Vulgatibacter sp.: one gene and its partner. The protein of the gene in region 2 interacts with the protein of the main gene of each other region in a pairwise test. Links are inferred from orthologs where the notes say so. Each region holds a gene or a part of one and is shown on either strand. Other genes may lie near its edges.

The links.
Region 1: the proteins of rho (region 2) and nusG interact in binary tests that used the Escherichia coli proteins (3 or more experiments, as listed by UniProt). The link is inferred for Vulgatibacter sp. from one-to-one orthologs.

Annotation. Positions count from the first base shown.
Region 1 is NZ_JAWLCN010000018.1:32-4,597, reverse strand. The notes cover bases 1,536-4,365. They hold nusG (transcription termination/antitermination protein NusG), read right to left. Parts: upstream 3,307-4,365; coding sequence 2,764-3,306; downstream 1,536-2,763. Other genes in these bases: rpmG (50S ribosomal protein L33), read right to left, coding at 3,881-4,036; secE (preprotein translocase subunit SecE), read right to left, coding at 3,346-3,753; rplK (50S ribosomal protein L11), read right to left, coding at 2,147-2,596; rplA (50S ribosomal protein L1), read right to left, coding at 1,536-2,131. In the rest of the region: rplL (50S ribosomal protein L7/L12), read right to left, coding at 115-492; rplJ (50S ribosomal protein L10), read right to left, coding at 568-1,092; more of rplA, read right to left, coding at 1,424-1,535. UniProt on the Escherichia coli protein: Part of the processive rRNA transcription and antitermination complex (rrnTAC). The complex forms an RNA-chaperone ring around the RNA exit tunnel of RNA polymerase (RNAP).
Region 2 is NZ_JAWLCN010000002.1:292,009-304,387, forward strand. What follows is about bases 3,917-6,806. They hold rho (transcription termination factor Rho), read right to left. Parts: upstream 6,371-6,806; coding sequence 4,463-6,370; downstream 3,917-4,462. Other genes in these bases: ACESMR_RS05150 (DUF1385 domain-containing protein), read right to left, coding at 3,917-4,013; rpmE (50S ribosomal protein L31), read right to left, coding at 4,106-4,309; ligA (NAD-dependent DNA ligase LigA), read left to right, coding at 6,668-6,806. In the rest of the region: ACESMR_RS05135 (sensor histidine kinase), read left to right, coding at 1-327; ACESMR_RS05140 (sigma-54-dependent transcriptional regulator), read left to right, coding at 327-1,748; ACESMR_RS05145 (Crp/Fnr family transcriptional regulator), read right to left, coding at 1,903-2,634; more of ACESMR_RS05150, read right to left, coding at 2,979-3,916; more of ligA, read left to right, coding at 6,807-8,743; ACESMR_RS05170 (acylphosphatase), read left to right, coding at 8,745-9,017; ACESMR_RS05175 (ATP-binding protein), read right to left, coding at 9,370-11,475; ACESMR_RS05180 (TIGR03960 family B12-binding radical SAM protein), read left to right, coding at 11,607-12,379. UniProt on the Escherichia coli protein: Facilitates transcription termination by a mechanism that involves Rho binding to the nascent RNA, activation of Rho's RNA-dependent ATPase activity, and release of the mRNA from the DNA template.

The DNA of each region.
Region 1 (4,566 bases), on a different replicon or contig from region 2:
GACCCTAGGCCATACGGAAATTGGCGGCTCAAACACCAACGGCGCTGACGGCGGCGGGATTCCCCGCCGCCGCCAACGCTGGTTACTGCTGGACCTATGGAAAGATCCGGAAGATTACTTGATCTCGACGGTCGCGCCGGCGGCCGTGAGAACTTCCTTGATCTTGTTGGCCTCGTCCTTGGACACGCCCTCCTTCACGGTCTTGGGAGCGCCCTCGACGAGGTCCTTGGCCTCCTTGAGGCCGAGACCCGTGATGGTACGGATCTCCTTGATGACGTTGATCTTCTTGTCGCCGGCGTTCGCCAGGACGACGTCGAACTCGGTCTTCTCCTCGGCGGGAGCAGCGGCGGCGCCACCAGCGGCGGGCATCGCCATCATCGCGGGAGCAGCGGCGGAAACGCCCCACTTCTCCTCGAGGGTCTTCACGAGCTCAGCAGCCTCCATCACGGTGAGTGCGGAGAGCTGGTCAACGATCGCGTTCAGATCAGCCATTTCAACATCCTTCGAACGGGGGCGGCATCGCCGACGTGGGCAGCCTGCCCCGAAAAGAAAACCAAACGAACCTGCTTACGAAGCCTTTTCCAGCTGCTCGCGGCGGGCGTCGACGGCCCGTGCCAGCTGGGAACCCGGCGTGCCGATGAGGCGGGCGAGCTTGCTCGCGGGGGCGTTGAGCATCCCTGCGATCATGCCGCGCAGCTCATGGAGGCCCGGCATCTTGGCGAGGTTCTCGATGCCCTTGGCATCGATGGCCTGCCCTTCCACCACGGCGACCTTGAGCTGGAACTTGTCCTCCTTGCCCTTGGCAAAATCCGTCATCACCTTGGCGGGCGTGACGGGATCCTGACCCAGGATGAGGACGACCGGTCCCTTGAAGCTCTCGGCAATCTTCTCCACGCTCGTGCCCTGCGCAGCGCGCTTGGCGAGCGTGTTCTTCACGACCTTGTACTCGACCTGGTTGTCACGGCAGGTCTTGCGAATGTCGGTCGCGGTAGCGACGTCGAGCCCCTTGTACTCGGCGATGATGGCGATGGTAGCCGCCGACATCTTCGAGTGAAGCTCGGAAATCATCTGCTCCTTCTGCGTACGATCCACTTGACCTTCACCTCCCTTCCTCGTCGGTCTCTGGCCAAGTGTGCAGCGGAGCAGGTGGAGGCTCGTTCGGCTTCCATCCCGTCTCGGCAGGCTTCCGTCCGCTCGTCGCGTCCGGGGCTTAGGTCCTCGAACCCTTCCGGGAGCCAACCGCAGCCAAGCCGCGGCTCGCACTGGGATTCCCGGCGTCGGTTGTCGGACACCTGCTGTCTTTGACCAGGCGAAATGTGCGGCGGGTCCATTACCGCCATCACGAAGAAAATGCAAGCGCTTTCAAACGAAAGCGGCCCGAACCGGTACTCCGGTCGGGCCGATGGTCGATGCCGCCGGGCGCTTAGCCCTTGAACGCGTTGGCGATCGCGACGTTGTCGAGCTTGAGGCCCGGGCCCATGGTGGTGGAGAGCGCCACGCCACGGAGGTAGACGCCCTTCGCCGTGGAGGGCTTGAGGCGCATCACGGTTGCCAGGAGCTCGTTCAGGTTGGCAGCGATCTGCTCCGTGGGCATCGAGGTCTTGCCCACCGGCGCGTGCACGATGCCGGCCTTCTCGACGCGGAACTCGATCTTGCCGGCCTTGGTCTCCTTGACCGCGCGGGTGACGTCGGTGGTCACCGTGCCGACCTTCGGGTTCGGCATCAGGCCGCGGGGCCCGAGGATCTTACCGAGCTTGCCGACCACGCCCATCATGTCGGGGGTGGCGATCGCCTTGTCGAAGTCGAGGAAGCCCTCCTCGACCCGCTTGGCGAGCTCCTCGGCGCCGACGATGTCCGCGCCGGCTGCCTCGGCCTCCTTGGCCTTGTCGCCCTTGGCGAACACGGCGACCTTGACGGTCTTGCCGGTGCCGTGGGGGAGCACCACCGCGCCACGAACCATCTGGTCCGCGTGGCGGGGATCCACACCCAGGTTGATCGCCACGTCCACCGACTCGTCGAACTTCGCGACCTTCAGCTCGCGGACGAGGGCGACGCCCTCCTCCACCGAGTAGCGCTTGTTGCGATCGACCTTGTCGGCAATCTTCCGGTACTTCTTGCCCATCTTAGCCATGTGTCAGCTCCCGACTCAGTCGACGACGTCGATGCCCATGGAACGCGCGGTACCCTCGATCGTGCGCATGCACGACTCGATCGAGCCAGCGTTCGTGTCCTGGATCTTCCGCTCGGCGATCTCGCGCACCTTCGCGCGGTCGATCGTGCCGACCTTCTCCTTGCCCGGACGGTGCGACCCCGAACCCTTCTTCTTCTGGGTGTGGAGGCCGATCGCCTTCTTGATGAGCGCCGAGGCCGGCGGGGTCTTCAGGATGAAGGAGAACGAACGATCCGAGTAGATGGTGATCACGACGGGGATCACCATGTCGTCCTTGATCAGCGCCTGCGTCGCAGCATTGAACTCCTTGCAGAAGCCCATGATGTTGACGCCGTGCTGGCCGAGCGCAGGACCGACCGGGGGAGCGGGGTTGGCCTTGCCTGCAGGGATCTGCAGTTTGACCTGGCCCGTGACCTTCTTTGCCATGGTTGCAACTCCGTGGTGCTAGCGGCCGAAAGAACCGGCCTCCCACTTTCGCGGAAAAACCCGCAACGAGCGCGGGCCAGATACCAGAAGCGTGCGCCCCTGGCAACTGGCCCGTGTCCTCGCGGGACTCGAGCTGCGCGGCGCCGGATGAAGGGCGCCGGCAGCGACTACTGGGTCTTCTCGACCTGCATGAAGTCGAGCTCGACCGGGGTGGCGCGACCGAAGATGGAGACCAGGACGCGAAGGCGACCCTTCTCCTGGTTCACCTCTTCCACCGTGCCGTTGAAGCCCGAGAACGGACCGTCGGTCACCCGGACGTTGTCGCCGTTCTCGAAGGAGACCTTGGGCTTGGGCTTGAGGGTCCCCTCGGAGATCTGCGACGAGAGCCGATCGACCTCGGCGCGGGTGATCGCCGGGATCTCCTCCGGCTGCTTCCCGCCGCCGACGAAGCCGGTGACCTTGGGCGTGCTCTTGACGAGGTGCCAGGAAGCCGGGCCCATCTCCATCTCCACGAGGATGTAGCCCGGGAAGAACTTGCGCTTCGAGGTCCGCTTCTCGCCACCCTTCACCTCGACCACCTGCTCGGTCGGGATCAGGATCTCGCCGAACTGCTCCTGCAGTCCTTCCTGGCGGATGCGCTCCTCGATCGTCTTGCGCACCTTGTTCTCGTAGCCCGAGTAGGTGTGGACTACGTAAAACTTCTTGGCCATCGCTCGCTCCGGCGCGGGCGGTCTCGCTCGCGGCTCGCGCTACGCGAAGAGGCCCTGCGCCCAGCGGATCCCCGAGGGGATCCATTCGGACATCACCTTCGCCCCGAGGAAGTCCATCACGCCGAGGAGCACCGCGGCGACCAGGGTCGCCACCACCACCGCGCCGGTTGCAGCGCGAATCTCCGGCCAGGTCGGCCAGGTCACCTTGCGCAGCTCGGCGGCAACATCCTGGCCGACGTCCTGCACCTTGGAGTTCATCCAGCCAACGATGCCGAGCACCGCGGCGAGTCCGACGCCGATGAGGACGGCGAGGGTCAGACCACCGAAGACCTCGGGGTTTCCCGCACCGGTGGCGACGAGGATCGCGTCGGCCAGCTTGGTCATGACGTAGGCCGCGCATGCGGTCAGAAAGACCAGAGCCATGGCGAGGAGCCGCTGGTTGCTCATGTATGTCCCGGGCGATGGGCTCCCGCCAGGGGCGGGAGAAATTGGCACGCCAGGAGGGATTCGAACCCCCAACCCGCGGTTTTGGAGACCGCTGCTCTACCGTTCGAGCTACTGGCGTACGAAAGCTTTACTTCGTTTCCTTGTGCTCGGTGTGGTTCCGGCACCGCGGGCAGAACTTCGACAGCACGAGCTTGTCGGTCTGCTTCCGCTTGTTCTTGTCGGTGGTGTAGTTCCGCTCTTTGCACACCGTGCACTCGAGCGTGATGATCGTCCGGTTACCCATGGCGTGAATCCTACCCCTGCGGCGCTCTCGCGCGGCGGGGATTCTGACGTGTTCGCCCGGGAACCACAAGAGCTCCCGGGCGAATCTCCGAACACCGCCCTCACAGGCGCTATTCGGTCGTATTACTCGATGATCTCGGCAACCACGCCAGCGCCGACGGTGCGGCCACCCTCACGGATCGCGAAGCGGAGTTCCTTCTCCATCGCGATCGGGGTGAGCAGCTCCACGGTGATGGAGATGTTGTCGCCCGGCATGACCATCTCGGTGCCCTCGGGGAGGTGCACGGCGCCGGTCACGTCGGTGGTGCGGAAGTAGAACTGCGGCTTGTAGCCCTTGAAGAACGGGGTGTGACGACCACCCTCCTCCTTCGTCAGCACGTAGATCTCCGCCTTGAACTTCTTGTGCGGATTGATGCTGCCGGGCTTGGCCATGACCTGGCCGCGCTCCACGTCCTCACGCTTCAGGCCGCGGATCAGGGCGCCGATGTTGTCGCCGGCCTGGCCCTGGTCGAGGAGCTTGCGGAACATCTC
Region 2 (12,379 bases):
GAGGGTGAACCGGCCTTCCTCGATCCGGCGCGGGTGCGCCTCGCCCTCGAAGAAATGATCCGCCACGGAATTCGCGCGGTTGCGAGCGGGGGCCGGGTGGAGGTATCCGTCGAGCGCCGCCCGGGCGAATTGGCCCTGGTGGTCACCGCCACCGGGCCGGACGCGGTCCAGCCGAGCAGCGGTGTCGAGGTCGAGGGGGGCAAGACCCTGGGCCTCGCCGTTGCCGAGGGCGTCGCCAGGGCCCACGGCGGTCATCTGGAATCGGAAGGCGTGGAGGGCGGCTGCCGCCTCACCCTGGTGCTCCCCCAGCGAGCGGCGCGCAACTGATGGACAGCCTCCTCGTCATCGACGACAACGCCTCGCTCTGCGAGATGCTCAAGCTGCAGCTCGAGGAGTCCGAGGGCGATCGCCCCGGCTTCCAGGTGGAGACTGCGGGGAGCGCTGCGGAAGCCCGGGCGCGCCTCGCGGCGATCCAGCCCGCCTTCGTTCTCTGCGACATGCGCCTGCCCGATGGCGACGGCGTCGATCTCCTCCCCGAGCTCAAGGTCCTCGCCGGCGACGCGCCGATCGTGATCATGACCGCCCACGCGGACATGGAGACCACGATCCGCGCGATGAAGCTCGGCGCCTTCGACTACCTGCAGAAGCCCTTCGACCAGGACGAGGTCGAGCTGGTGGTGCTGCGGGCCCTCGATCTCCGCCGGCAGTCGCGCCGGGCGGCGGTGCTCGCCGTGGACACCGCGGCGCCGCAGCGGGTCGACGACATCGTCGCCGAGAGCCCGCAGATGAAGAGCATCGTGAAGCAGATCGGGAAGATCGCCGCTTCGCGGGCCTCTGTGCTGATCCAGGGGGAGAGCGGCACGGGCAAGGAGCTCATCGCCCGGGTGATCCACACCTATTCGTCGGACGTGCCGCGCCCCTTCGTCGGCATCAACTGCTCGGCGATCGTCGACACCCTCCTCGAGAGCGAGCTCTTCGGCCACGAGAAGGGCGCCTTCACCGGCGCGGCCCAGACGAAATACGGCAAATTCGAGTTGGCGGAGGACGGCACCATCTTCCTCGACGAGATCGCGGAGATGTCCCTTCCCCTGCAGGCCAAGCTCCTCCGCGTCCTCCAGGAGCGCGAGTTCGAGCGGGTCGGCGGGGTGAAGCGCCTGCCCCTGCGCGCCCGCATCGTCGCAGCCACCAACCGCGATCTCGCGGCGGAGGTTCGGGCGGAGCGTTTCCGCGAGGATCTCTACCAGCGCCTCAAGGTGGTCACCCTCGAGCTGCCCGCGCTCCGGGAAAGGCCTGCCGACATCCCGGTGCTGGTGCAGCGCCTGCTCGGCAGGATCGGCGACCGGCTCGGCAAGCGCGTCACCCGCGTGCCGGCGGAGCTCCTGGGCCACCTGCAGGCGCTGCCCTGGCACGGCAACGTGCGCGAGCTCGAGAACACCCTCACCCGCGCGGTGGTGCTCGCTCCCGGCGAGGTCCTGGTCCCCGAGCTCTTTCCCGCCATTCCAGCGGAGCCGCCGGTCCGCTCGGTGGTCCGCGAAGAATCGCCGCAGCAGCTCCTCTCCCTGGCGGAGGCGGAGCGACGCGCGATCCTCGCGGCGATCGCCCATACCGGCGGGCACAAGGGCCGCACCTGCGAAATCCTGCAGATCAGCCGGCCGACCCTCGAGCGCAAGCTGCAGAAATACGGGCTCGAGGTAGGCGAGGCCTCCCGCCCCACCCCGCCGGCCCGGCCCACCCGCAGCGCGGGCTGAGCGAGACGAGTTCCGCACGAAAAGCGAGAGCCCTCGCGATCCGCTGCGATGCGGATCGGAGGGCTCTCGCTCGTTGTCGACCCACCCGGCTGCCGCGGGGCAAGCGGACGACGCGGCGCGCAGCGCGCGCTGGTCCCGCCCCGGGAAAATGCGACTACTTCTCGCGGCCGGCGAGCTTGCGCAGCGCCTTGGTGTCCTTGAGGCAGAGGACGCGGCCGACGTTGCCCAGGTGGCCGTCGCGCTTCATCTCGTTGATCAGCGTCGAGACGAAGGAGCGGGAGGCGCCGACCAGATCGGCGAGGTCCTGCTGGGTGATGCCCTTGAGATCGTATTCGCCGCCGTGGGGGCAGCGCTCGCCGTGCGACTCCGCCAGCGAGAGGAGCGTCTCGGCGAGGCGGGCCGGAACCTCCTTGAAGGTGAGGCCGAGGACCCGGCGGCGCATGTGGCGCATGCGCTCGTTGAGGGCACGGATCACGTCGATGGCGAGGTGCGGCCTGCTCTCGAGGAGCTGCTGGAAGGAGCGGCTGTCGATGCTCCACACCTCGGCCTCGCCGGAGGCGACGGAGAGGTCCTCCACCTGCGCGCCCTCGGGGCGGAGGAGCTCGCCGAAGAGGTCGCCGGGCCGGAGGATGGCCAGCACCGAGCGCGAAGCGCCCTTGCCCACGCGGATGAGGCGGACCCTGCCGCTGCGGAGGAGGTAGACCTTGTCGGCCGGATCGCCGGGCCGGTAGATGACCGAGTTGTTCGGGTAGGTCTCGGCCTTGAAGTAGCCACGGTAATCGACCGTCTCCGGGGTCTGCGACGACAGCCCCACGGCGCGGTTGGTGCTGGGCATCGTGTTGACGGCCGAGACGTGGGTCGCTGCGGGGTGCATGGCCTTCTGCATGATCGGCGTCCTCCGGGATTGGCTTCACCGGGTCCGGCTTCGGGCCGGACGGGCGGAAACGAGTAGGCGTTGGATGGCTCGCCTACCTTCCAAGTCCCGTGCCAGCGCTATCGCCCAAGCGTCGGACGCCGAACCAAAGGGTTTTCCTCGTGTTTCACGCAGGACGGCGAGGCCCCCTGCGGTCGGTTGGAGGGCTGCCCCACGGAACGTTCAAACGTCTCGTGGTGGATTGAACGAAACGTTCAATCGCCGAAACGGCAGCTCACCGTGCCCGGGGAGCAGGAACACGAAGGCCGCCGCGGTGCGTCGTGCACCGGACGGCGGCCCTCTGCTGCCCAGACGTCTCAAGGAACGGCGATGGCGCCGTCGTAGTCCCGGTAGAGGGTGACGCCCCGTTCGTTCAGGCGTCCCTCCTCGTAGGCGATGCAGCGCTTCATCGCGAGGACCGCGATCTCCAGCTGATCCCGCGAGGGCTCCTTGGTGGTGATCCGCTGCATCCAAAGGCCCGGGGCGGTGAGGGCCCGGAGGAGGAGGTTCTTCGGGTAGCGGGCCGAGAGGCGCTGGAGCTCGAAGGAGGCGCCGGCGATCGGGAACATCAACGGCAGCTTCACGCCCAGCATCGCGAGGTTGTTGAGGAAGTCGTTCTCGATGGCGCGGGGGACGAGGGGGAAGATCGCCGAGTAGATGGCGATCGACACGCCGACCACGAGGAGAAGGAAGCTGGTGCCGCAGCGGGGGTGGAGCGTCGTCTGCCGGGCCGCATCCTCCACGTCGAAGGCAGCGGGCTGCGTCTCGTAGGCCCAGATCGTCTTGTGCTCGGCGCCGTGGTACTGGAACACCCGCCGGATGTCGGGCATCCGCGAGATCAGCGCCAGGTAGCCCACGAAGATCACCAGCTGGAACATCCCGTCGATGACGTGGAAGGCGTAGCTGGTGGTGTCGATCGGGTGGCCGGCGAGCTGCCCGAGCCCCCAGGTCAGGAAGTGCGGAAGCCCGGTGAAGAGGGCGAGCCCGAGCACGAGCGAGAGCGCCAGGGTGCCGGCCATCGCCAGCTGCGAGGGCTTCTCCACCGGCTTGCCCTTCTCCTCCTCGGGGGCTGCGTGCTCCGCCGAGAAGTTGAGGGCGGCAAAACCGTTCCAGAGGCTCTCGATCAGCACCACCGCGCCCCGCAGGAGCGGCAGGCGGAAGAGCCGGTAGCGGGTGAAGACGTTGTCCCAGGGCTCCGCCCGCACGGCGATCTCGCCGTCGGGGCGCCGCACCGCCACCACGAAGGAGCCGGGCGAACGCATCATCACGCCCTCGAGAACCGCCTGCCCGCCGATGTAGGGCCTCGCCGCCTCGGCGAGGAAGAGGGGCATGAGCCGCCTGATCCGCTTCACGTCGACTCCGAGAGGGCCTCGCGGCCCGCAAAACAGAAAAGGCGCACTTGCGCGCGCCCCTTCTTCGTACCGTCGGTGAAAGGCTTCGCGCCCTACGCCTTCCGGCCGTACTTGTTGCGGAAGCGCTCGACGCGGCCCTGCGTGTCGATGAGCTTCTGGGTGCCCGTGTAGAACGGGTGGCAGGCGGCGCAGACTTCGACCTGGAACGAGCCGGCGGTGGACCGGGTCTCGTAGTTGGCGCCACAGGCGCACGTGATGGTCGCCTGCTCGTACTTGGGGTGGATGCCTTCCTTCATGGCTCACTCCGAACACCCACGCTTGCACCGCGCACCATGCGCAGTGGACCGGTGGGAAAAGTCGCCGTCTTATGCCCGACGACAGGTAGTGCGTCAAACCGTTCGGGGGCGGGAAATCATCCCCGCCCCCGAAGCCCTCGCCAGCCCGGGCGGTCAGCGGGCCATCGAGTCGAGGAATTCCTTGTTCGACGTGGTGCCGCGCACCTTCGAAAGCAGGAACTCCATCGAGTCGATCGGGGAGAGCGGGTGGAGGAGCTGCCGGAGGACCCAGACCCGGTTCAGGGTCATCTGGTCCATGAGGAGCTCTTCCTTGCGGGTGCCCGACTTGTTGATGTCGAGGGTCGGGAAGATCCGCTTCTCCATCAGCTTGCGGTCGAGGACGATCTCCGAGTTGCCGGTGCCCTTGAACTCCTCGAAGATCACCTCGTCCATGCGCGATCCGGTGTCGACGAGCGCGGTGCCGATGATCGTGAGCGAGCCGCCCTCCTCGATGTTGCGGGCCGCGCCGAAGAAGCGCTTGGGCTTGTGGAGGGCGTTGGAGTCCACGCCACCGGAGAGGATCTTGCCGGAGGGCGGCACCACCGCGTTGTAGGCGCGGGCCAGGCGCGTGATCGAGTCGAGGAGGATCACCACGTCCTTGCCGTTCTCGGCGAGGCGCTTGGCCTTCTCGATCACCATCTCGGCCACCGCCACGTGGCGGGTCGCCGGCTCGTCGAAGGTCGAGCTGATCACCTCGCCCTTCACCGTCCGCTCCATGTCGGTCACTTCCTCGGGCCGCTCGTCGATGAGCAGCACGATGAGGTGCACGTCGGCGTGGTTCGAGGTGATCGCGTGGGCGATGTTCTGCAGCAGCACCGTCTTGCCGGCGCGGGGCGGCGCCACGATGAGGCAGCGCTGGCCCTTACCGATCGGCACGAGCAGGTCGATGATCCGCGTGGTCACCTCGGCCTGCTCGTGCTCGAGGTGGAGCTTCTCGTTCGGATAGAGCGGCGTGAGGTTGTCGAAGAGGACCTTCTGCGCGTTCTCCTCGGGCGCCGCGTAGTTGATCGACTCGACCTTGAGCAGCGCGAAGTAGCGCTCGCCTTCCTTGGGCTGGCGCACCTGGCCGCTGATCGTGTCGCCGGTCCGCAGGTTGAAGCGGCGGATCTGCGAGGGCGACACGTAGATGTCGTCGGGACCGGGCAGGTAGGAAAAATCGGGCGAGCGGAGGAAGCCGAAGCCGTCGGGCAGCACCTCGAGGGTGCCCTCGCCGTAGACGCGGCCCCGCTTGACCGCCTGCGCCTGGAGGATCTCGAAGATGAGGTCCTGCTTGCGCATGCCGCCCGGCGCCTCGACGCCGAGGTCCTGCGCCATGCGCGCGAGCTGCGCCGTCTTGAGGCGCTTGAGCTCGGTGAGGTTGATCACCACCTCGTCGCCGGTGAGCTCCTCGGCAGCCTCGGCAGCTGCTGCCTCGTCCTCCTCGATGTCGTAGACGACCTGGGGACGTTCGCCGCGCTCCCCGCGCCTGCCGCGCTCGCCGCGGCGTCCCCGCCGCTCGGGGACCCCCACCGCGGTGGAGGTCGGCGCGGGGATCACGGGCTTCGGTCCGCGCTGCTGCCGTGCCTCGCGACGCTCGGGACGCTGCTCGGCCCGCGCCGCGCCGGCCTGCGCCTCGCGGCGCTCCGCCGACACGGGCTCGGCAACGACGAGCGGCTCGATTTCCGCGGGAGCGGGAGCGGGCGCCGGAGCGGGAGCCGCGGCCCCAGGGACAGGTGCCGGCGTCGCCTCCACGGTCTCCGCCGCGATCGGCGCAGGCGCTTCTGCAGCAGGCCCGGCAGCGACGGGTGCGGCCTCCGCCGCCGCAGCGGCTGCAGCCGGCTTGCGGGTGCGGCGGGGCTTCGCCGGGGCCTGGACCTCTGCGGTGGTCTCTGCGGCGGCGGCCTCGCCCTCGACGACGGCGGGCGCCGCTGCAGGGGCAGCGGCACGGCGGCGGGAGGTGGTGGTCGCAGCCTCATCCTTCGCAGCGGCGGCCCTGCGGGCCCGCGGCGCACGTGCGGGAGCTTCGGAGGAACGATCGGTCACTGTTTCGTCTCGTCGGTCTGCGTTTCGTCGTGCAGTCGGAATGGGAAGAACCGGGTGGCCCGCGACGTCGAGGGCGGGATGGGCAGGATCCCCGACGGTGCCCCTTCCGCATGGCGGAGCGAGGCGTACGTGCCATATCGGCCGTGGCAGCAATCACGTTTTCCCGCGCTCGAAGCAGCGGGGGGGAGCGGTTTGCGCGCTATGGGGGGATGAAACAAGGCGGAAGCTATAGTCGCGTCCGATCGCTGTCAAGGACGGTGGTGCGAACGGGATCTTCGTGGTGTAGGTTCCGCCCGCATGGCCGCAAAGAGCAGCAGCCCCGAGGTCAGCCGGCGAGTGGAGGAGCTCCGGGAGGAGATCCGCGACCACGATCACCGGTACTACGTTCTCGACCAGCCGATCATTTCCGACGCGGCCTACGACAAGCTCTCCCGCGAGCTGCAGGAGCTGGAAGCGGCGCATCCCGAGCTGCGCACCCCCGACTCGCCGACGCAGCGGGTGGGCGGCGCGCCGGCGCCCGGCTTCGCGAAGGTGGTCCACCGCAGGCCGATGCTCTCCCTGGCCAACGTCTTCGACGAGGGCGAGCTGGAAGATTTCGACGCGGGGCTGCGGCGGCGCCTCGACCTCGGTGAGGGGCAGCCGATCCGCTACACCTGCGAGCCGAAATTCGACGGCCTCGCCGTAGAGCTGATCTACGAGGAGGGGCGCTTCGTCCAGGGCTCGACCCGCGGCGACGGGGAGGTCGGGGAGGACGTGACCGGCAACCTGCGTACGATCCGCTCCGTTCCGCTCCGCCTCCACGGCACCGCCCCCGCCCGCCTCGAGGTCCGGGGCGAGGTGGTGATGTTCAAGAGGGACTTCGCGGCGCTCAACCGGCGGCAGGAGGAGGCGGGGGAGAAGGTCTTCGCCAACCCGCGCAACGCCGCGGCCGGATCGCTGCGCCAGCTCGATCCGAAGATCACCGCGAGCCGGCCGCTCACCTTCTTCGCCTACGAGGTGGGCGAGAGCACCGAGGCCTTCGCGTGCCACGAGGAGAAGCTCCGCCGCCTCGCAGCGCTCGGCTTCAAGGAGAGCGGCGCCTGGCGCATCGCCTCCGGCGTCGAGGAGCTGAAGAGCTACTGGAAGTCGATCCTCGAGCAGCGCCACGAGCTGCCCTACGAGGTCGACGGCGTGGTGGTGAAGGTCGACGACGAAGATCTCCGGGCGCGCCTGGGCCAGGTCTCGAAGAGCCCGCGCTGGGCAGTCGCCTACAAATTTCCCCCGGAGGAGGAGACCACCCGCGTCGAGAAGATCGACGTGCAGGTGGGACGCACGGGGGTCCTCACGCCGGTGGCGCACCTCGTCCCGGTCCGCGTCGGCGGCGTGATGGTGGCGCGCGCCACGCTGCACAACGAGGACGAGCTCCGGCGCAAGGACGTGCGCGTCGGCGATCGCGTGGTCGTGCGCCGGGCGGGCGACGTGATCCCCGAGGTGGTCAAGGTCGTCGTCGAGGTGCGGACCGGGCGGGAGGAGCCGTTCGAGTTCCCGAAGACCTGCCCCGCCTGCGGCGCCGAGGTGACGCGGGAGGTCCTCGAAGAGGACGAATCCGGCAAGTCGGTGAAGCTCGCTGCGGCCTGGCGCTGCACCAACAGCGCGTGCCCCGCCCAGCTGAAGGAAAGGCTGCGCCACTTCGTCTCGCGACGCGCGATGGACATCGAGGGGCTCGGCAACGAGCTGGTGGAGCAGCTCGTCGAGAAGGGCCACGTCCGCGACTTCGCCGACATCTACCGCCTCGGCGCGGAGGATTGGTCCAACCTCGACCGGGTGGTCGGTGAGGAGACCTACAAGATCGGGCCGAAGGTCGGGCAGAAGCTGGCCGACGGCGTCGAGCGCAGCAAGCACGTTCCCCTGCGGCGCTTCTACAACGCGCTCGGCATTCGCGGCGTCAACGAGGCGTTTGCCGCGGTCCTCGCGAAGCGCTACCCCGCCGTCGACGCGCTGGTGCGCGCGGACAAGGCGGAGCTCGAGCTCCTGCCCGGTGTCGGGCCCACGCGCGCCTCCTGGATCCGGCAGTTCTTCGATCGCGAGGAGAACCGGGAGGTGATCCGCCACCTCCTCGAGGTCGGCGTCGAGCCGCAGCCCGAGGCGGCGGTGCAGACCGGCGGCGCCTTCGCCGGCAAGACGGTGGTGCTCACCGGCACCCTCGCCGCCTTTAGCCGCGATCAGGCCAAGGCGGAGATCGAGCGGCGCGGCGGCAAGGTCTCGGGCTCGGTGTCGAAGAAGACCGACCTCGTCGTCGCCGGAGCGGACGCGGGCTCCAAGCGCAAGAAGGCGCAGGAGCTCGGTGTCGCCGTCGTCGACGAGGCGGGATTCGTGGAGATGCTCGGAGGCTGAGATGGTGCGCGTCGAGCTCAAGATCATCGGCAGGGTGCAGGGCGTCTTCTACCGGGCCAGCGCGCAGCGGGCAGCGGAGGAGCGCGGCCTCCTCGGATGGGTGCGCAACACCGGCGACGGGGCGGTGGAAGCGGTGGTCGAGGGCCCCAGGCCGCAGGTCGAGGACTTCGTCGCCTGGTGCAGGCAGGGCCCTGTCGGCGCACGGGTCGACGAGGTGGAGGCCAACTGGTCTCCCGCCCGGGCGGAGTTCTCGGACTTCCGCGTCCGGCGCTGACGACTCGGCTCCCTCGCCGCGGAGCGACATCGCCGTCGCCGGCCTGCCCGGCCCCACGGAGCGGGCCGGGCCGGAGGCGGTTTCGGCTTCAGCTGCAGCAGCACGAGCGCGCCGCCCGCTCGCCGCACTTGCAGGCGGGGGCGCAGCTGCACGAGGGCACGCAGGTGCAGGAAGCGGTCTTCGAGGCGCCAGCGTTGCAGTTGCAGGGGTTGCAGGTGCAGGGGGAGCAGTTGCAGTCCATGTCGTTCTCCGGGGGCGGGGTTCCTCGGGGCGGCTGATTCCGTCCCCTCTGCCCTTGCCTCGCTCGGGAAGACGCTCCACGGCGTCGCGCCTTACACGCGACCAGCCCCGCTCAATGCAGCTGGCGTGCGCCCCGTGCCTCCTTCTCCGTCTGGAACGCCGCCGCATGGAGCACCGGCAGGGAGACGTGGAAGGTGGCGCCCCTGCCCTCGGCGCTCTCGGCCCAGATCCTGCCCCCATGCCGCTCCACGATGTCGCGCACGATGTAGAGCCCGAGGCCGAGCCCGCCGTAGGAGGCAGACGACGCGTTCCTCGCCCGGAAGAAGCGCTCGAAGAGCTGCTCGAGCTGCTCCGCTGGGATGCCGATGCCGTGGTCGCTCACGGTGAGGTGGGCCTGCGTCCCTTCGTTCCGGATGGCGACGACCACCTCGCCGCTGCTGTATTTGAGCGCGTTGTCGACCAGGTTGGAGACCACCTGCTCGAGGCGGTTGGGATCACCCTGCACCAGCACCTCCCCCGCGGCCTCGAAGCGGATCCGCCCGGAATCCCGCGGCGCGGTGGCGGCCACGGCGTTCTCGGCGATCCGGGTGAGAGAGATGGGCCGCTGCTGCATCTCCATCGTGCCCGCCTGGATCCGGGTCACGTCGAGCAGATCGTTGATCAGCCAGGCGAGGCGCCCGAGGCTTGCCTGGGCCCGTTCGATGGCGGCTTCGTCCACCGGCAGGCCGGCGCGCACCCGGCGCTGGAGCATCTGCAGGCGCGTGGCAAGGGGCGTGAGCGGCGTCTTCAGCTCATGCGAGGCGACGGAGAGGAATTCGTCCCGGACCCGTACCGCCTCCTGCGCGTCGCGGTAGAGGCGCTCCGATTCGCCGAGGAGCCGGTCCCTCTCGCACTCGAGGGCGAGGCGGCTGCCCAGCGCCTCGACCGCTTGCGTCTCGGAGGGGTCGAAATAGCGGCGGGCGGTCGTCGCCTCCACCGCGAGGACGCCAGCGGGGTTGAAGCTCGAGGTGCCCACGGGCAGGCGCAGCCAACAGGAGGCCCCCTCGCAGCGCTGCTCCAGCCCTTCGGGCGGGCCCGCTCCTGCGAGCTCGGCGAGGCGCAGCCCCGTGGGAGGCGCCATGCCCTCGCGCTGCGCGAAGGCCTCCGGGACGAAGGGGCGCTCGCTGCGCCAGAAGATCGCCGTGGGGCCCAGCGTGTGCACCGAGCGCCGCAGCGCCCGCTCCACCCGGTCCTGCAGCGGGGAAATCGAGGCGAGGATCGTGCCGGCGTCGACCAGCATCCGCTGCAGGCTCTCCGCCCGCCGGCGCTCCGCGGTCATCGCGGCGAGGAGCAGCGCGGTGATGGTGGCCAGCGCGAAGAGGGCCTGCACCAGCACCACCCGCACATACTCCTGCACGGTGTAGAGTTCGGCGAAGGGCCCGTACCCGCGGGCGGTGAGGATCACCGCCAGCAGGGAGATTGCCGCAGCGCCCCACGCTGCGCCGCTGGGGCCGAAGCGGATCGCCGCCCAGGCGAGGACGGGAAAGGCTGCGAGCCCCAGGGCGACGAAGCGGGCCACCACGTCTGCGAGCATGAACCCCTGCGCGGTGAGCACGACGAGGCTCGAGCCGAGGAGGATCGCCTCCGCCAGCCGGGACGGCGGCGCCCGCAGGATCCGCGGTCGGGCGGCGAGGAGCAGCGCCGCGAGGCTCGCCGTTCCGAGGGCGGCGCTGCCCCACCAGGCGAGGGAGAAGCTCAGGATCGAAGCGGGAGGCTCACCTGCCAGCAGCGTCGTCACGAGCGCGAGCGCCGTCCCCGCCATCGGCCCTGCGAGCGTGCCGTAGAGGCCGAGCAGGTAGACCTCGCGCGCCCGCAGGAGCGGCAGCCCGCGGGTGGGCATCGCCCGCCGGATCAGGGTCGCGCCCACCAGGGGTTCCACCACGTCGGCGACAGACCAGCCCACGACGATCGCCGGGTCGACGCCCCTGGAGCCGAGGAGGAGCGCGTCCGCGACGAAGACCGCGAGGAGCAGCAGCGGCCAGCGCTCCCGCTTCCGCGAGACCAGCACGGCGAGCGAGAGACCGCTGGGCAACCACGAGCCCGCCAGGTTGAGCTCCGGCGCATAGGTCAGGCGGTAGCTCGCCAGGCCGAGCACCAGGTAGGCGAGACAGACGAACGCCGCTTCGGCGAGGGCTCTGCCGGTGAGGTATCGCGGGATGCTGCCGACTCGGTTGCGCAAGGGCATCTTCCTGCCTCGACGCTAATCACCGCACGCCCCGACGGCCCCGCGTCCGACCACGCACGAGGGAAGCGAATCGGGCGGCGGCGTGCTACATCCGTCGCTCCCCCACCGCGGAGGCGAGGACCACGATGAAGGATTTCCGCCCGGTCGACGCCGACCACCTGATCCTGCAGGCGCAGAAGCCCACGCGCTACGTGGGCGGCGAGGTGAACGCGATCCAGAAGGACCTCCGCGCAGCCGAGGTCACCTGGGCGCTCGCCTTCCCGGACGTCTACGAGGTGGGTATGAGCAACCTCGGCTTCCGGGTGCTCTACCACGTGCTCAACCGCCGCCCCGAGACCGCCGCCGAGCGCACGTTCATGCCCTGGACCGACATGGCGGGGATGATGCGGAAGGCGGGTATGCCGCTCTTCACCCTGGAGAGCCGGGCCCCGGTCCGCGACTTCGACATCGTCGGGATCACCCTGCAATTCGAGCTCTGCTACACCACCGTGCTCGGCCTGCTCGATCTCGCCGGCATCCCCCTGCTCGCGAAGGACCGCCGTCGCGACGACCCGCTCGTGATCGGCGGCGGTCCCTGCGCCTACTCGCCGGAGCCGGTCGCCCCCTTCTTCGATCTCTTCGTGGTGGGCGAAGCGGAGGAGGTGGTCCACGAGATCAACGACCTCTTCCTCGCCTGGAAGCGCGAGGGTGGCAGCCGCGAGGAGCTTCTCTGGGAGCTCGCCGAGATCCGCGGCGTCTACGTCCCCTCGCTCTTCGACTACGACTTCGAGCACGGCGGTCCGATCCGCGCGATCCGGCCCCGCAAGCCGGGCTACACGAAGGCGACGCGGCGGGTCGTCCCCGACCTCAACACCGCGCCCTTCTACGAGAAGCCGGTGCTCCCCTTCATGCAGACGAT